Regions from separate parts of the Halobacillus seohaensis genome, predicted to be linked through region 2. Evidence: riboswitches for the same ligand, from Rfam matches in the RefSeq annotation. Region 2 holds a riboswitch; each other region holds the start of a gene.

Region 1 (3,279 bases), on a different contig from region 2:
CCTAAGACTAGAAGGCCAGATGTACCCGAGATGACGATACCATCAGAAAGTGACAAGTAAGAAATCTTCTTTCCATTCGTCTCAAGGACTTTACCACCTAAGAGCAGACTTCCGAGGGCAATGAAAATACCTCCAGTCAGCAGTCCAATATTTTTATTTAAAACATCAGCACCGACGAGTGGGCCAATGGCGTTTGCTACGTTATTCATACCTGCAGCAAATGCTTCTAACAAGCCTGTGATGATGAGTAGAATCGATAACAGTTTCGTTAGTTTATTCGATGGTAAAAAAGCGGGGAATTTATCCTTAAGACGTTTCAATAACATTCCAGATATAAACGTGATGAAAAAAGCTGCCACCGGAATTATCACCCAGAAGGCGATAATTTCTAATAAATTCCTTAAATAAAGCTGCTGCAAGGAAATACCTACACCAACGATCGCTCCTATCGTAACCTCACTTGTGGAAAGAGGGATGCCTATGATGTTTGTGAAACATAACGTAATAGCTGATACAAATAGAATGATGGCTGCAGCTTGAATGGTTAGTTTGTCTGAAGAAATTAACCCTTTCCCGATGGTATCAACAACTTCTCCTCCCCACAAAGCCCCAAGCAATCCTCCCACACCACTAAGTAGTAGAGCTATTCGTTTCTTTTTAATAACTCGAGCCCCATATACAATCCCCATAGTAGCAGCTGATCCACTAGCTCCCACATTAAAGGCAAAGAAATGAGCAGCTACTAAACATAAAATGATAAGTGTCATGAAAGGGAATCCTTAGTGGACGGACCGTGAAGCCCGCATTCTGTCTTCTCAAACCCTTGCCATCTACCCGAACGATCATTGGGGTTGTCAGATGGAGAAGTGCATGGCATGCATCCGATGCTTGCATAGCCCTGATCATGAAGATCATTATAGGGAAGGTTATTTTCTTTTATATGATTCCATACATCCTCCCACGTCCAATGGATTAATGGGCAAATTTTAATGGAACGAAAACGGTCATCTTTATTTATAAAGTCTGTTTTACTTCTACTCGGAGATTGTTCCCTTCTTAACCCGGATACCCAAGCGGTTGCTCCCTCTAGAGCATCTTCTAATGGTTTGATTTTTCTAATAAAGCAACACTGGTTCGGATTCGTATTCCATAGTTTTTCTCCATGCTTCTGTGCCTGTTCTTCTAAGGTTAGATCTGCCTTTTTCATCGTAATTTGCAGCTCAGGAAAACGACTTTTTATTTGATCAATAAGGTCATAAGTCTCTTGAAAATGAACATCGGTATCGAGAAACACGATGTGTGCATCTTTTTTTACTTGTGAGATCAAATCGAGAAGTACGATACCTTCTGCTCCAAAACTGCAAGCATACACGATGTCATCATAAGTCTGGTAACCCCACTCCAATACTTCTAGAGCCCCTTTTTTCTTTTCGTTTGCATAACCCCCATTAAAAGGGTCCTCGGAAAATGAATCGTATGTGATGACTTGATTACTCATATATATCCCCCTCTTATAGTCAAAAAAGAAGCACAATGCGATATAGCCGTTCTACCTCTAGTTATTTAAGTCAGTTTTAATTAAAAAATCCTCTTCCTATATAAATGATAAGAAGAGGATGAGAAATCGAATCCTCTTCTTATCTCTCAAGCAATAGTGCCTGCTGGAATTAGCACAGTACTTCAAAACAAAGTCTGATGCCGAAGCTTCCAAGGGCCAGTCCCTCCACCTCTCTAGATAAGAAAATTTTTATGTGATTAATTGGAAATATACATCATGGATTTGATGCTGTCAAAGCCGTTTTCAAGGTGTTTTTGATTAAAAACCGACCAAAACCCTTCTATCCCTAGTGTTTTAGTCGGTTTTAAAAATCAGAAAATTTTTTTGACTGCCGATTTTTGTTCCGTTTCTTAACACCATACAAGAGGACAAACAGCACCTAAAAGTTATCGGTGTACTGTTTGTCCTCTTGTATATAACGATACAGTTCTTCCGATCATTGCACAGTTTCATTGGAAACCAAAAAGCGTTCAGTTTTCACAGCCTCCTCCACTCGTTCCTTTAACAGGTGGACTAGATTAGGGTGACCTCTTAAATAATCACAAATGACAAACTCTTGATCATCACTTAGTTGAAGATCACCTACGAATTTTTCCATACCTTCCATTAAGATTCCTGTAAATAGTAGGTATGGTCCCCATTTCATAGTGAATTGCAGCCTCTAATAACAAAACATTTGTTAATCATTGTCCTGATTTATACGGTGGTTTCCGTTACCAAGGCTGGCGTTAGAAGGTCCGGGAAATCACTCGCTTTCCGTGGACATGAGGTGAGCTTCCTCAGGCTACGCCTTGCGGGATCTCACCGATCATGTTCATCCCACAGGAGTCTCATAATTTCCCGGACCTTCTTGCTTTCGTGAGGAGAACGGAAGCATCAGATGTGGTGATTCAAGTGAAAAGCATTCCTTACGAGTGAGAATTGCGCTGGAAGGTGCCTTCTTGCCTATCGCTTAAAGCTTCGGATTATTCAATAAAAGAATCGTGGTTCCGTTGCTTTTCATCGGAGCATGGGGGATGGGGTAGGCATACACAACAGGTAATCTCCTATCCTTCCTATAAACACGCTATCACACCCGATTTTTAACTTATCTAATGGCTCAATCTGTGATGGCCCTATCCCCTGATCTGTATCAGGCTTCAATTGGCGTTATATCAGATATCTCATGCTTTAACAGGGACGGTAGAACGGCACGATTTCGATAGAAACATAAGGCAAGGGGCGGTGGGGAAGGGGGAGACTCCTGTGGGATACGCGGGTTAGATGAGACCCCGGAAGGCGTTAGCCTGAGGAGGCTCAGCGCACGCCCACGGAAAGCGACTCCTTCCCCACCGCCCCTTTCTCCACACAATCATCTCGGAATCGAGTCTTCAACAATCCTGCTAAGTTAGCGCAACAAGCACAACTTCGTCAATGTGCATAACTATTAGTATGTATACCCTTTTCGTGAGCATCGGATATTGTTACAAATATAAGGGCAGCCTTAACTGGAAAAAAGTGTTGTATTTTAATAAGCAAAAACTGTGTCAACTCTTTCAAGCGGTCACACTTGCATATACAATTACTCCCCTTTACCAGGAATTCATGCTTCAATCGCAGTCTGTTCAGTCATCTCTTGATTCATCATTTTCAATTGGTGCAAACGATCACGGAATCGCACCACTTCCCCAACCACAATCATCGCAGGGTTACGTATCCCTGAATTTTCAACTACCTCAACA
Region 2 (3,279 bases):
CTATGGCCCCCCCATTCACGTTTACTTTACTAGCATCCAAACCTAATTCATTCATACTAGCAATGGCAACACTCGCAAACGCCTCGTTAATTTCATATAAGTCCACGTCATCTTTCCGCAAACCATGACGTCTTAACAATTTATCGATCGCGTCAGACGGTTTTGTATGAAGGCTTGAATCTGGACCAGCCGTTTCTGACCAGCCAATAACACGAGCCAATGGTGTTTTGCCTATTTTCTTTGCATATTCTTCAGAAGCAACGAGTCCTACACTTGCTCCATCAGACATTTGTGAAGCATTTCCAGCAGTTACCGTACCGCCGTTTCGAAAGGCTGGTCGAAGTTGGCTCAATTTCTCAAGAGTGGACTTAGCCCGAATTCCCTCATCTTGAGAAACCTCTTCCTTTCCTGTATGTACGGCAACTATCTCATCATTGAGCCGCCCTTCTTCTTGGGCAGCAGCCGCCTTTAGTTGAGATCTTAAGGCAAATTCATCCTGCTCTTCACGTCCAATTGAATATTTTTCATTTTGTAAATCTGTTGATAATCCCATCGAAGTATCAGTAAGAGAACACCAAAGCCCATCATAAATTAACGTATCTGTGAACTCTACTGGTCCAGTAGCTAGTCCATTTCTAATCGGAGCCACATGCGGCGCATTTGTCATAGAGTCAAAGCCGCCTACTACATATAATTGACCTTCAGCAAGCTGAACTCGTCTCGTTGCATCCGCAATAGATGCTACTCCAGCTAAGCAAACATTGTTAATCGTAATCGCCGGAGTCGACCAGGAGATTCCTGATTTCGCAGCTACCGTTCGCGCAGGATTCTGTCCTTGTCCTGCCTGAATAACTTGCGCCAAAATAACACCGTCCGCTTCTTTTGCCTCAGGCACACGACGAAGTAGTTGCTCTGTTGCCTGAACTCCAAGATCCTTCGCACCTAGCTTCGCTAAACCGCCTTTCCACTTTCCAAATGGCGTTCGAACTCCTTCTAAAATAACTACTCCCATAAGGGCACCTCCCTTTAATAATCAAATTCCTTTACTTTCCATTTATCCTCTTCCATTTCCACTTTTCCATCAGTAAACCGCTGTTCTTTAAACGGATCTCCATAATGGTGAAAACCATTCTCTTCCCAATACCCAGACTGATCGGATACTCGAAACTCAAAGCCACGCACCCACTTCACACTTTTCCAAAAGTAAAGATGCGGAACAATTAGACGAAAAGGCCAGCCGTGTTTTTCAGTAAGCGGCTTTCCGTTGTACGAATGGGCAAGCATCACATCTTTTTCGTATAATTCCTTAATTGGCAAATTCGCTGTGTAACCATAATCTCCGTGAATCAAAACATGCTGAGCTTCATTCTTGATCCCGAGAAAAGGCAGTAAATCCTTAAGAAGCAAACCTTCAAACTCATTATCAAATTTAGACCATCTTGTCACACAATGAATATCTGCAGTGATCTTAGACTGAGGCAGTTTCCTTAAATCATCATAAGAAAAGGTTAAGTTTTCTTTCACTATCCCATTGATAAAAAAACTCCACTGCTCCAAATCGTACGAAGGAACTTCACCTACTGTTAATATTGGGAATTTCTCTGTCAAAACCTGACCAGGAGGCAAACGGCCGCCAAAATCATCCTTTACTTCAGGTACTTTCGACCGTTTTAATCGCTCCGCCTTATCCATAACGCCATCACCTTCCTAATCCATTCCATATAAAAAGCCTCTTTCGCAATGAAAGAGGCAGAAGATTTTGCTTCAACCTCTCTCATCTCCCGGACACACTTTTGTCCGTTGGAAGTAGCACCGTTGTCATAAGACCGGTTGCCGGGCGTCGAAGGGCCAAATCCCTCAGCCTGCTCTAGATAAGAGTGGTAATCGATATGAAGTTAATTGCCATACTACAAATAAATAAGATGAAAGTCAATAATATTTAGAAAATTCCGCGAAAGTTCCTATTACTTAAGATGTTGTTTCGCCAACTTCAGTTGTTCCCTCACTTGCTCAAATCCAGTGCCGCCCTCACTTATACGCGCGGCCACTACATGGTCTGGTGCCAATTTTTCATAAATATCATCCTCAAACAAGTCAGAAAACTCTTTGTACTCCTCAAGCGTCAAATCAAGCAAATATTTCTGCTTCTGGATCGAGTAAAGCACTATCTGACCTATTACCTCATGAGCCTGACGGAACGGAAGACCTTTCACAGCTAAGTAATCCGCAATATCTGTCGCGTTCGAATAATCTTCATTCACTGCCTGACGCATATTAGAACTTTTTACTTCCATAGAAGAAAGCATAGGCGCTAGCAACGACAACGCACCATCAAGCGTATCAACCGTATCAAACATACCTTCCTTGTCCTCCTGCATATCCTTATTGTACGCAAGCGGAAGACCTTTAAGGAGCGTCAATAACCCCATCAAGTTGCCGTAAATACGACCCGTCTTTCCACGCAAAAGCTCAGGAACATCAGGATTCTTCTTCTGCGGCATAATACTAGATCCCGTACAAAACGCATCATCCAATTCCACGAAATCAAATTCCTGACTACTCCAAAGAATCAATTCATCCGAAAGTCTAGAAATATGGGTGATTAAAATGGAAGAGATCGACAAGAATTCCAGAATAAAATCCCGATCACTGACGGCGTCCAATGAGTTTGGATAAACGTTTTCAAATCCGAGTGTCTCAGCCGCCATCTTCCTATCGACAGGATAAGGCGTTCCAGCAAGCGCTGCTGCACCAAGCGGAGACCAATCAATACGCTTCACACTATCTTTCAAGCGTTCCTTATCACGTTCAAACATCCAGAAATACGCCAGAAGGTGATGAGCGAATGAAACAGGCTGCGCTCTTTGCAAGTGAGTGTATCCTGGAAGAATCGTGTCCACATGAGATTCTGCTTGACTTGCCAGTGCATTTTGAACCGCTTCAACTAGCTGAATCAAATAGTTCGTTTTTTCCTTGAGGTATAAATGCATATCTGTTGCTACTTGATCATTACGGCTTCTGCCTGTATGCAGTTTCCCACCAACAGGACCAATTTCATCAATTAATAGTTTTTCAATATTCATATGAATATCTTCATGTTCAACAGAAAATTCTACCTCATCATTTTCAATTTTCTTCTGAATGATGTGCAGTCCTTCGGTAATTTGTGCAGATTCCTCTTCTGTAATTATGCCACACTTACCAAGCATATCGACATGAGCCAGGCTACCTTGGATATCCTGTAATGCTAACTTAACGTCAAAACCGATCGAAGAGGTA
Region 3 (3,279 bases), on a different contig from region 2:
AATTACGCGAACATTAAAGCAACATGTATTCACACTTTTGTCAATATCTGTAGCCGTACATGTCACTTTCGTAGTTCCTAAGTTGAAAAATGTCCCAGATGCCGGAGTGCAGGAAAAAATAACATCAGAACAGTTATCTGCAACGGTAGGATCTGGGTAGTTCACAAAAGCGCCTGTTTCCCAAGGTTCTACCTCTATGACAACTTCATTGGGACAATTTATGGTAGGTGTTTTTGTTTGGTTATAAATTTTAATGAACTGAAGAATAAGAGGTACACCTTTTTGGGGAGCATCTTCTACCAATAAAACGAGAGCTCCTTCTTCTACATAATAAACCGTAGAAGGTTGTAACATTCCATTTATATAGAGGTTTATATAAGAAACGCAAGCTGGATCTAAGATTCCTACACTACCATATCCCTCTAATTCATCCTGATTTGTATAAGTCTTTTTAACTCCGTCAGAAATTGTTATATATTCAAGTGTTTCTGCTTTTAAAACCATTTTTTACTCACCCCCGTTCCCTTTCTTTAACTAATTGAAAAAAAGAATGGTGAAAACCTCCTACTTTAATTGTAGGAGATTCTCTGCTGCCTTTTTAACTAGAATTCATTTTTAGTTTACAGTAAATTCTATCATGACCGGAACACCAGCATTTTGGGAGGCTCCATCAAGAATAGTTAGAGTCGTACCATCGAAAGTCGAATCTCCATCTAGTTGAGGGATCCCATTTAAATAAAGGTTATAGGATACATAAGAAGTTGGGAAGGCTGTTAATCCAGTGTCTGGAGTAGTATCAGCAAAAACAAAAGTAAGGTCATCTACAGCGATGGTTCCATCTCCTATAGTTGAAGCGAATCTCTCAGAATCGAGAAAGGGTTTAATTATAGCCATTAAATCTCACCTCCTTTTTATAATAGATGCGAAAACTCGAAAATTGTATAAGCATTTTACTTAGAAAAATTGACGCGATTTTAGTTTAAGAAGAGTCATTGCTTAATTATTTAGTACCTTAGCATTCTATTTTTACTAAAGAGATAGACTAATAAGCTTCGATTAATATTATAGAGAAAATCAATAGGTAATTGACATATCAATGCAAAATTTGTTATTATACAATTTATCAGATTAATCTTAATTTATTGAAAATTTAACCTTGCTCATATAAAGTTAAAAATTAAAAACTTGTTTTTCTTATCAAGAGAGGTGGAGGGACTGGCCCTTTGAAGCCTCGGCAACAAACTTTGTAAAAGAGTTGTGCTAATTCCAGCAAGCATGTTAAATGCTTGGGAGATAAGAAGAGAGAACAGAACACATAGGTATGTTCCGTAAACCTCTTCTTAATTTAGAAGAGGTTTTTTGCTTGATTTAAGGTCTTTTTTAATAAAAAACCAAACATAAAAAGGAAAGAAGGAATTCACATGTCCATTACCTTAACCAAAGCACCATTTAAAGCAGATCACGTTGGAAGTCTACTTCGACCAGACAATCTACACAAAGCCAGAAAAGAATTTAAAGAAGGAGAAATTTCGGCTGATGAATTACGAGAGGTGGAAACAAAGGAAATACAGCGTATTGTTGATAAGCAAATTGAAATTGGATTAGATGTAGTTACTGATGGCGAATTCAGACGAACATGGTTTCACTTAGACTTTTTGGAGCACTTAAATGGAATTGAAGGGTATGTCCCTGAACAAGGATATAAATTTGAAGGCATAGAGACGGAAAAGTATGATGTTCGAAATACAGGAAAAATATCCTTTAACCCCGATCATCCTTTCATAAAGGATTTTATTGATTTGAACAAAATTGTAGACGGTCGTGCTGTTGCGAAACAGACCATACCTAGTCCCAACCAGCTTTTTAACGCCGGGATATTTAACGAAAATGTTTACTCGGATCTTGAGGAATATGCGAATGATATTATTCAAGCGTATCAAGATGCCATACAATCATTTTATGATGCAGGCGTACGTTATTTGCAGCTGGATGATGTATATATTGCTGGGCTGTCTTCGCCACAAATTCCATTTAATGATGGAAACTATTCAAGAGATGTATTAATTGATTTATCATTACGAGTGATAAACGGTGTTTTGGAAAACAAACCCGAAGATTTAGTAGTAACTACACACTTATGTCGTGGTAACTATCAATCCACGTGGGCCTTTGAAGGAAGTTATGAACTTATAGCACCAACGTTATTAGCAAAAGAGAAAGTGGATGGTTTCTTTTTGGAGTATGATGATGAGCGATCAGGAAGTTTCAAACCATTAGAACATATTCCGAATGGCGGAGCTAAAGTGGTGCTGGGTGTTATCACCTCTAAAACTGGAGAATTAGAAGACAAGGAAACGATTAAGGCACGTATTAAGGAAGCATCAAAATACGTCCCACTTGACCAATTATGCTTAAGTCCTCAATGTGGGTTTGCTTCCACACACCATGGTAATAAGCTGACGGAAGAACAACAGTGGGATAAGTTGAAATTTGTTGTTAATGTAGCAAAAGAAATTTGGGGTTAAATAAAATAAAAATGAGCTCTGATCGAATGGATCAGGGCTCATTTTTATTTATCGGTTCAATTTAATTTTTGCTTGTTGCTTCTGAAAATCAACATCTTTATAATACGTGTTTTTCACTAATAGATTAGGTCCTAAGCACTTAGCAGCGGGACAATGACAATTCAATGCTGCAGCTGTTTTCGAGTTCATCCAATGTGCATAAGCATCTGGTAAAGAGGTGTCTTGTATGTTTCCTAATCCAGGTTCATCGCCAAAATCTGTTACGATGATCTCTCCTGAGAAGATATTGACATTTAAGCGAGAACGTCCATCTGGATCATTTCGTACTGTGACTTTAGGTGCTTGGTCAAGCTTTTTCAGCATGTTTAAATCCTCTTGCGCGGAGTTACATGGATAAAACGGTAAGGTGCCAAATAACATCCATACGTTTGGGTCACGGTGATCTACCAATTGATTAATTCCTTCACGCATTTCTTCAAGACTCAATGTTTCTAGGTTACTCGCGAAATCTACAGGATACATAGGGTGAATCTCATGTCTGGCACATCCCATCTCTAATACGTGATCGTGAATTTCTAGTAGATGAGGGAAGGTACGCTTATTGAGCATGGTTTCAGCTGAAACCATTACACCTTCTTTTGATAATCGTTGACTATTTTCCACAATCCGATCAAAGTAGTTAGCCCTATTTTCAAAAGATAGCTTACGATCCATTAACGCGAAGCCTGTTTCAGCAAATTCATCGACAGTGCCC

The links. Region 2 has a riboswitch for S-adenosylmethionine ahead of ACFQIC_RS14855 (sulfite oxidase-like oxidoreductase). Riboswitches for the same ligand answer to the same signal wherever they lie in the genome.
Region 1: another riboswitch for S-adenosylmethionine. It lies ahead of ACFQIC_RS11945 (phosphoadenylyl-sulfate reductase); the one in region 2 lies ahead of ACFQIC_RS14855 (sulfite oxidase-like oxidoreductase).
Region 3: another riboswitch for S-adenosylmethionine. It lies ahead of ACFQIC_RS15245 (5-methyltetrahydropteroyltriglutamate--homocysteine S-methyltransferase); the one in region 2 lies ahead of ACFQIC_RS14855 (sulfite oxidase-like oxidoreductase).

What each region holds. Positions count from the first base shown of each region.
Region 1 is NZ_JBHSZV010000029.1:61,733-65,011, reverse strand. Features, by position in the region: gene ACFQIC_RS11950 (inorganic phosphate transporter) at 1-767, opposite strand, end outside; gene ACFQIC_RS11945 (phosphoadenylyl-sulfate reductase) at 764-1,498, opposite strand; SAM riboswitch class I at 1,635-1,742, opposite strand; gene ACFQIC_RS11940 (hypothetical protein) at 1,995-2,204, opposite strand; gene cobA (uroporphyrinogen-III C-methyltransferase) at 3,141-3,279, opposite strand, start outside.
Region 2 is NZ_JBHSZV010000038.1:17,789-21,067, forward strand. Features, by position in the region: gene ACFQIC_RS14850 (acetyl-CoA C-acyltransferase) at 1-1,012, opposite strand, end outside; gene ACFQIC_RS14855 (sulfite oxidase-like oxidoreductase) at 1,027-1,692, opposite strand; SAM riboswitch class I at 1,772-1,878, opposite strand; gene argH (argininosuccinate lyase) at 1,965-3,279, opposite strand, start outside.
Region 3 is NZ_JBHSZV010000040.1:10,310-13,588, reverse strand. Features, by position in the region: gene ACFQIC_RS15255 (DUF4183 domain-containing protein) at 1-504, opposite strand, end outside; gene ACFQIC_RS15250 (DUF4183 domain-containing protein) at 616-894, opposite strand; SAM riboswitch class I at 1,192-1,300, shown strand; gene ACFQIC_RS15245 (5-methyltetrahydropteroyltriglutamate--homocysteine S-methyltransferase) at 1,422-2,525, shown strand; gene yfkAB (radical SAM/CxCxxxxC motif protein YfkAB) at 2,574-3,279, opposite strand, start outside.